2 regions of the Azoarcus sp. Soil_N_20 genome follow, and region 2 is predicted to be linked to the other one. Evidence: riboswitches for the same ligand, from Rfam matches in the RefSeq annotation. Region 2 holds a riboswitch; the other holds the start of a gene.
What was found. Region 2 has a riboswitch for S-adenosylhomocysteine ahead of metH (methionine synthase). Riboswitches for the same ligand answer to the same signal wherever they lie in the genome.
Positions count from the first base shown of each region.

Region 1 (4,398 bases), on a different contig from region 2:
AGGACAGGTGCGGTGCCGCTTCGCTGCCGCTGGCGGCGATCTCCTTGACCGTGGCGAAGGTGCGCTCGCGCGTCGAGCCGCCCGCGCCAAAGGTGACGGAGAAGAACGCCGGTTTCAGTTCGGCCAGTTTGGCGCGCACCGTGCGCAGTTTTTCGGCGCCTTCCGCGGTTTGCGGCGGAAAGAATTCAATCGAGAGTTCAGTGTTGTGCATGTCGCATCCAGGTAAAGAATTCGCGGTTGCCGTCGGTGCCGGTGATCGGCGAGTCGAACCAGTCGTGCACCTTCAGTCCGCAGGCTGCGGCGGCGGCCCTGAGTTTGGCTTCCACATCGGCGTAAAGCGAGGTGTCGCGCACGATACCGCCTTTCGCCAGCCCCTTGGCGCCGACCTCGAACTGGGGCTTGACCAGCGCCAGGATGTCGCCGTTCGCGGCCAACAGGGCGGGCCACTGCGGCAGGAGCAGGGTCAGCGAGATGAAGCTCGCGTCGCACACGATCAGATCGAATCCGGCAGGCGGATAGTGCGTGCCCAGATCGCTCGCAAGCAGATGGCGTGCGTTGATGCCTTCGAGGGTGATGCAACGCGGATCGGAGGCCAGGCGCGGATGAATCTGGCCGTGGCCGACTTCCACTCCGACGACCCCGGCCGCTCCGGCCTGGAGCAGGCAATCGGAAAAGCCGCCGGTGGATTGGCCGACGTCGAGGCAGATCCGCCCATTCACCTGCAGGCCGCTGACACGCAATGCCCCGGCGAGCTTGAGGCCGCCACGCGACACGAAGCGGTCGGCTTCGTCGGGGACGACCGCAAGCACCGCCGATTCGGGCAGCTCCTGCGCCGGTTTGGTGACCGGGCCACTGTCCGAGCTGACCCGCCCGGCCTCGATCAGCACGCGCGCAGCGGTGCGCGACGGTGCAAGGCCCTGCTGCACCAGCAACTGGTCGGCACGCGGCATGACCCGATGCGCCATCGGCGGTGTGGCCGGACGCTCGGGGGCTGGACGACTGCTGCGGCGATGGAAGGATTTCATCGGTGGCGGGTCGGCTCGGGAAGGCGGCCGGCGAACGTGATATCCACCAGTCCGCCACTGGGCTTCCGCTGCACGGTCTGAACCGGATTGCCGCGGAAGTCCACCCCGAGCCTTCGATCAATAGCGATAGTGCTCGGCCTTGTACGGGCCTTCGACCGGGACGCCGATATAGGCTGCCTGCTCGGGGCGCAGCACGGAGAGCTGGGCGTTGAGCTTCTTCAGCTGCAGGCGGGCGACCTTCTCGTCCAGGTGCTTGGGCAGCGTGTACACGCCCACCGGATAGTCGGCGGTACGCGAGTACAGCTCGATCTGGGCGATGGTCTGGTTGGCGAAGGACGAGCTCATCACGTAGGACGGATGGCCGGTGCCACACCCGAGGTTCACCAGCCGACCCTTGGCCAGCAGGATGATGCGCTTGCCATCGGGGAAGATGACGTGGTCGACCTGCGGCTTGATCTCGTCCCACTCGTACCGTTCGAGCGAGGCGACGTCGATCTCGTTGTCGAAGTGGCCGATGTTGCACACGATGGCCTGGTCCTTCATTGCCGCCATGTGATCGTGGGTGATGACGTGGAAGTTGCCGGTGGTGGTGACGAAGATGTCGGCCTTGTCGGCGGCATATTCCATGGTCACCACGCGATAACCTTCCATCGCCGCCTGCAGCGCGCAGATCGGGTCGATCTCGGTGATCCAGACCTGGGCCGACAGTGCGCGCAGGGCCTGGGCGGAGCCCTTGCCCACGTCGCCGTAGCCGGCCACCACCGCGACCTTGCCGGCGATCATCACGTCTGTGGCGCGCTTGATGCCATCGACCAGCGATTCGCGGCAGCCGTAGAGGTTGTCGAACTTGGACTTGGTGACCGAGTCGTTGACGTTGATCGCCGGGAACTTGAGCTCGCCGCGCTGGTGCATCTGATACAGGCGATGCACGCCGGTGGTGGTCTCCTCGGTCACGCCCCTGATCTGTGCGAGCCGGGTGGAGTACCAGGCCGGATCGACGGCGAGCTTGGCCTTGATCGCGGCGAACAGGATGGTTTCCTCTTCGGAGCCCGGCTTGGCCAGCACCGAGATGTCGTTCTCGGCACGGGCACCCAGGTGCAGCAGCAGGGTCGCGTCGCCGCCGTCGTCGAGGATCATGTTCGAGTAGACGTCCCCGCTTCCCGTGGACGGCCATTCGAAAATGCGGTGGGTGTAATCCCAGTAGTCGGTCAGCGACTCGCCCTTGACCGCGAACACCGGGATGCTCTGTGCGGCGATCGCGGCGGCGGCGTGGTCCTGGGTCGAGAAGATGTTGCACGAGGCCCAGCGCACTTCGGCGCCGAGCGCGGTGAGGGTCTCGATCAGCACCGCGGTCTGGATCGTCATATGCAGCGAACCGGTGATGCGTGCGCCTTTCAGGGGCTGGCTGGCGGCGTATTCCTCGCGGATCGCCATCAGGCCGGGCATCTCGGTTTCGGCGATGCGGATTTCCTTGCGTCCCCAGGCGGCCAGCGCCAGGTCGGCAATCACGTAGTCGGTAAAGGTACTGTCAGCCACAGAGTTCATGTCGGTTTCCTTGAACGAGTGGCCGGGAAGGGGTGGTGCGGTGGGCTCACCTGATCACCCCGTGCCCGGCACGGGTAAAGGTGAGCGCAGTTCCAAAGTGACCGAGCCTGGGACAGAATCTTGCAGCGCTCCTCGGTAATCGGAATTATATCTTTACTTGCGGATGCCGTCAGCCGTAAGTAAAGGGGGAAGGCTGCGAACGGCGTCACGGTGACGACGGTCAAAATGGTCGAATAATCGAATCAATAATCAAATCTTTTGGTGGTGCATCAACACGAGGGGGGAATATGAAAAAGAGCATCGGCGCGATCGCACTCCTGGCTCTCCTGCTTGGGTCTTGCTCCAGCCTGCTGCCGAAGGCTGATCAGAAAACCGTCTCGCCGTGGCGCGACTTCAAGGAGGTGAAATCCGCCTATGACGCGGTCCGTCCCGGGGAATCGGACCGTGACGCCGTTCATCGCCTGGGGTTCGACCCGGCATCGACCCCCAATGTCCAGATTCTGAACTACTCGGAGATCGTGAACTCCGCGCTGCCCAAGGACAGCATGGTCCCGGGTGTCGAGTTGCCGGCCGGGATCCGTGCCTGCATGATGGCCCAGGACCGCTGCGTGGGGTATCAGCTCGAGGAGACGCGGATCAAGCGGAACCGGGTGGGCGGATTCTGGGCCGATTTCCTCAATTTTCGCCGGGAGACGTCGATGACCGGTTGGCGCTTCAAGGCGCTGCTGGTACTGGTCGACGACAAGGTCGTGTTCAAGCAGTGGTCGGGGCAGCCGGAAATCAGGGAGGTCAGCGTCAACCGCAACCCGCTCGGCCCCCTGCAGGGGGTCGGAGAGAAGGCGTCCAGCTTCCAGTAGGCGTCTACTCGGGCTTGCCGGCCACCTTGCCGTTGTGGCGGACGATGCTGACCACCAGGGTGATCACGGTCAGCGGCATCACATACCCGAGCATCACGCCCGAGTATGCCTGCAGGCCGGCGTGTTGCTGCGCGGCCAGTACCAGCCAGGCGGTATAGGCCGCGTAGTAGGCAAGGAAAATGCCGCCTTCCCAGCGTGCAATCTCGCGGCCGGTGATCAGGATCGGCAGGCAGGCGAAGGCCACTGCAAGCATCACCCACAGATCGAAATTGCGTGCGGCCTCCGAGACCGGCAAGCCGCCCGGCGCGATCAGGCCGGTCACGCCGAGCACCGCGCAGATGTTGAACACGTTGCTGCCCACCACATTGCCGACCGCAATGTCGCGCTGACCGCGCAATGCGGCGACGATGGAGGTCGCGATCTCCGGCATCGAGGTGCCGATTGCCACCACGGTCAGGCCGATCACCAGATCGCTGACGCCGAACGCGCGCGCAAACGAGACTGCCGCACTGACCAGCCAGTCGGCACCGAGCACCAGCATCCCCAATCCCGCGATCACCAACAGCGTCTGTGTGGCCCAGTGGCGGTCCCAGGTCGAGGTGGGGATCTCGCTGGCGAACTCATCCTCGATCGCCTTCGATGCGGTGCGCGATTGCCGTATCAGGAAGACGGTGTAGGCGATCACCAGCATGACCAGCGCGAAGGCCTCCAGCCGGCCGATCGAGCCGTCGAGCGCCATCACCACGAGCAGCACCGAGGCGCCGATCATGATCGGAATCTCCTGGCGGATGATCTGTTCGGCGACCAGCAACGGTGCAATGATGGCTGCAATGCCGAGAATCAGCAGGACGTTGGCGATATTGCTGCCGACGACGTTGCCGATCGCAATGTCCGGGTTGCCATTGAGCGCGGAGCCGACCGATACCGCCATTTCCGGCGCGCTGGTGCCGAATGCGACCACGGTGAGGCCG
Region 1 is NZ_JBDGKX010000001.1:417,935-422,332, forward strand. It holds gene metF (methylenetetrahydrofolate reductase [NAD(P)H]) at 1-211, opposite strand, end outside; gene AC3A35_RS01950 (TlyA family RNA methyltransferase) at 198-1,025, opposite strand; gene ahcY (adenosylhomocysteinase) at 1,143-2,570, opposite strand; S-adenosyl-L-homocysteine riboswitch at 2,646-2,710, opposite strand; gene AC3A35_RS01960 (hypothetical protein) at 2,858-3,427, shown strand; gene AC3A35_RS01965 (calcium/sodium antiporter) at 3,432-4,398, opposite strand, start outside.
Region 1: another riboswitch for S-adenosylhomocysteine. It lies ahead of ahcY (adenosylhomocysteinase); the one in region 2 lies ahead of metH (methionine synthase).

Region 2 (4,398 bases):
CCCCGAGGTCGATGACTTCGTAACCGTTGCAGCCGAGCACCACGCCGACGATGTTCTTGCCGATGTCGTGCACGTCGCCCTTGACCGTGGCGATGACGATGCGGCCCTTGCTGGTGGAGCCGGTACGGAGCTTCTCCGCTTCGATGTAGGGGATCAGGTGGGCGACCGCCTGCTTCATCACGCGGGCGGATTTCACCACCTGGGGCAGGAACATCTTGCCCGCGCCGAACAGGTCGCCGACCACATCCATGCCGGCCATCAGCGGGCCTTCGATCACCGCCAGCGGCGGCTTGCCTTCGGCCTCGAGCTTGGCCCGCACCTCTTCGGTGTCGGCCACCACGTAGTCGGTGATGCCCTTGACCAGCGCGTGCGACAGGCGCTGCTCCACCGGCCATTCGCGCCAGGCCAGATCCGGTCCCTTGTCCTTGACCTGGCCCTTCACCGACTGGGCGATGTCGACCAGTGCCTCGCCGGCGCCGGCCTTGCGGTTGAGCACCACGTCCTCGACGACCTCGCGCAGCGCCGGGTCGAGATCGTCGTACACGCCGAGCATGCCCGCGTTGACGATGCCCATGGTCAGCCCGGCCTTGACCGCGTGGTACAGGAATACGGTGTGGATGGCCTCGCGCACGGGGTCGTTGCCGCGGAACGAGAACGACACGTTCGAGACCCCGCCGGAAGTCTTGGCGTGCGGCAGGTTGTCCTTGATCCAGGCCACGCTCTGGATGAAGTCCACGGCGTAGTTGTCGTGCTCCTCGATGCCGGTGGCGATGGCGAAGATGTTGGGATCGAAGACGATGTCCTCGGGCGGGAAGCCGATCCCCAGCAGCAACTTGTAGGCGCGTGCGCAGATCTCGGTCTTGCGCGCGTAGGTGTCGGCCTGGCCCTGCTCGTCGAAGGCCATCACGATCACCGCGGCGCCGTAGCGACGGGCAAGTTTCGCCTGGTGCAGGAAGCTCGCCTCGCCCTCCTTCATCGAGATCGAGTTGACGATGCCCTTGCCCTGGATGCACTTGAGGCCGGCCTCGATCACGCTCCATTTGGACGAGTCGATCATGATCGGCACCCGCGAGATGTCGGGCTCGGTGGCGATCAGCTTGAGGAAGCGCTCCATGGCGGCCATCGAGTCGAGCATGGCCTCGTCCATGTTGATGTCGATGACCTGGGCGCCGTTCTCGACCTGCTGCCGGGCCACCGCGAGCGCGTCGTCGAAGCGGCCTTCGAGGATCATGCGGGCGAAGGCCTTGGAGCCGGTGACGTTGGTGCGCTCGCCGACGTTGACGAACAGGCTGTCGGCGCCGACGTTGAACGGCTCGAGCCCGGACAGGCGCAGCTTCTTGTCGATCTCCGGCACCTTGCGCGGCGGCAGCTCGGCCACCGCGGCGGCGATCGCGGCGATGTGCGCGGGGGTGGTGCCGCAGCAGCCGCCGAGGATGTTCACCAGGCCGGAGCGCGCCCACTCGACCACCGCGGTGGCGAGTTCTTCCGGGGTTTCGTCGTAGCCAGTGGGCGCCAGCGGGTTGGGCAGGCCGGCGTTCGGGTGCGCGGACACATAGGTGTCGCAGACGCCCGCGAGCTCCGCCACGTAGGCGCGCAGCTCCTTGGCGCCGAGCGCACAGTTCAGGCCGAAGGAGATCGGCCGCGCATGGGCGAGCGAATTCCAGAACGCCTCGGCGGTCTGCCCCGAAAGGGTGCGGCCGGAGGCGTCGGTTATGGTGCCGGAGATCATCACCGGCAGGCGCCGGCCGAGGTCCTCGAACAGCTTCTCGATCGCGAATACAGCGGCCTTGGCATTGAGGGTGTCGAAGATGGTCTCGATCAGCAGCAGATCGGCGCCGCCTTCCATCAAGCCTCTTGCCGAGTCGTAGTAGTCGTCGACCAGGGCGTCGAAGCTGATGTTGCGGTAGCCGGGGTCGTTCACGTCGGGCGAGATCGACAGCGTGCGCGAGGTCGGGCCGAGCACGCCGGCGCAGTAGCGCGGGCGGGCCGGGTTGGCGGCGGTAAATTCGTCGCACAGCGTACGCACCAGGCGGGCGCTGGCCACGTTGAGTTCGTAGGCGACGGCCTCGAGCCCGTACTCGGCCTGCGACACGCGGGTGGCGTTGAAGGAGCTGGTTTCGATGATGTCGGCGCCGGCCTCGAGGTAGGCGCGATGGATCTCGCCGATCACGTCGGGGCGGGTCAGCACCAGCAGGTCGTTGTTGCCCTTGAGATCACGCGGGTGATCGAGGAAGCGCGTGCCGCGGTAATCCGCCTCGCCCAGCTTGTACTGCTGGACCATGGTGCCCATGGCGCCATCCAGGATCAGGATGCGTTGGGCGAGTTGCTGGCGGAGTTCTACGGTGCGGTCGGCTTGCATGGTTCTACCTCGATCTGCGATTGATGCACAGCGGGTAGCTCACGCAAAACAGAACGGCGCGGCAAACCCGGCTGATGGTTTGCGAGCGCCGTTGTTCGATTGCCGAGCCTGGCCCACTCACAGGTCGGGTCGCAGCGCTCCTCGGCAAGGGGCCGATTTTACGGGGTTTCCGTCGCCGCTGTCGAGGCCCGCCAACGCGCCCGGTTGCGGCCGCGACGCATCGCGGCGCTCAGTCGGCCGGCACGCAACGCTCCGCCGCCCAGGCGCGCAGGGCGGCGACCTTCTCGGCCATCACGTGGGCCAGCGGGCGGGTGTTCGCCGCCTCGACCAGCAGTTTCGCCGTATCCAGCGCAGCCCCGTCGGCGAGGCATTCGTACAGGCCTGCGACCACGAGCTGTTCGAGCTCGGCGCCCGAGTAGGCCTCGGTTGCCGCACCGAGCGCGGCAAGGTCGAAGCGGGCGGGATCGAGCTCGCGGCGGCGCAGATGAATGGCGAGGATCTCCTCGCGGACGGTGCCGGCCGGCAGGTCGACGAAGAAGATCTCGTCGAAGCGGCCCTTGCGCAGCAACTCCGGGGGCAGCGCGGAGACGTCGTTGGCGGTGGCGACGAGAAACAGGCGCGCCTGCTGCTCGTTCATCCACGTCAGCAGATTGCCGAGCAGGCGCCGTGACACGCCGCCGTCGCTGTCGCTGCTACCCAGTGCCAGCGCCTTCTCGATCTCGTCGATCCACAGTACCGCCGGGGCCATCGCCTCGGCCGTGCGCAAGGCCTCGCGCAGCTTGCGTTCGGTTTCGCCGGTGAACTTGTCGTACAGGCTGCCCACGTCGAGGCGCAACAACGGAACCCGCCAGCTGCCGGCAACCACCTTGGCGGCGAGACTCTTGCCTGCGCCCTGGGCGCCGAGCAGCAACACCCCCTTGGGCAAGGGCAGGCCGGGCATGCTGCGCTCGCCGGTAAACACCGGCCGCCGCGTTGCCAGCCAGCGCTTGAGCCGGACCAGCCCGCCGACGTCGTCGGGGCCCAGCGTGCTCAACTCGACCTGCAGCGCACTCTCCCCCACCATGTCCTGCTTGTAGCGCATCACCCGGGTGAGATCCTCGGAGGTGATCAGGCCGTCGTCACGGATGGCGTTGCGCAGCAGGCGGCGCACATCCTCCTCCGGCAGGCCGACGAGCTGGCTCAGCAAGGCATTGACCGTTGCCGAATCGCCCTTGACCCGCTCCCCCGAGGACTTGGCATACAGGTCGAGCTCGTCTTTCAGCAGTGCGCGCACGCGCGCGAGGTCGGGGATCCGCAGCTCCATGCGTACCGAATGACGGGCCAGCAAGGCCGGAAGCGACAGCTGCGGGGCAACCAGTACCAGGGTGCGTTCCGCTTCCGGATGATCGAGCACGATCTCCCGCATCAGGCGCTGTACGACCGGATCCTCGAGAAACGGGTGCGGGTCGAGCAGGACGAAGAGACCCTTGCCCCCGCTGCTGTCGATGTACTTCAGTGCGGCCTCGAGCGTGTGGGTGTCGTCGATCACCCGCCGCCGCCCGTCTGCACGACCGGCCATGCCCGGGCCCTCGCCCACGGTCGGGAACAGGCCATAGCCGTCCGGCCGCCCGCTGCCGTAGCGAAAGTTCTGCTGCACCAGCCCGTCCGCCACGCTCCAGCAGTGCAGGTCGTGATTGTCATCGCGGGCGAGGCGCTCGATGAGGCGCAAGGCTTTCGGCTCCTCGACAGTCTCGATGCAGAGCAAGGGCATGCGTGAGCGCACCAGCGCGGCGAGTTCGCGGAAATCGGGCATGGTCGGACAGCCGATGAGAATGGGATGGGGAGCCGAATTCTAACCGCTGCCGCCGGGCCCCGCCCCGCCGTCGTGCCGCCACCAGCATCGTCGGGCCCGCGGGCTGCGCGCGGTCACAAGGGATTCAATGACCGCCATCGCGCCACGGCAGGCGCGGGACGCACGTCCTGTTCGACCGGGCTAACGGGGAAGTGGCGGACGCGGTGGACGGGGAGGTCGCGGCACGACCCGTTTCGGCCATGGATCG
Region 2 is NZ_JBDGKX010000006.1:368,719-373,116, reverse strand. It holds gene metH (methionine synthase) at 1-2,359, opposite strand, end outside; S-adenosyl-L-homocysteine riboswitch at 2,436-2,508, opposite strand; gene AC3A35_RS14795 (AAA family ATPase) at 2,589-4,151, opposite strand; gene AC3A35_RS14790 (hypothetical protein) at 4,332-4,398, opposite strand, start outside.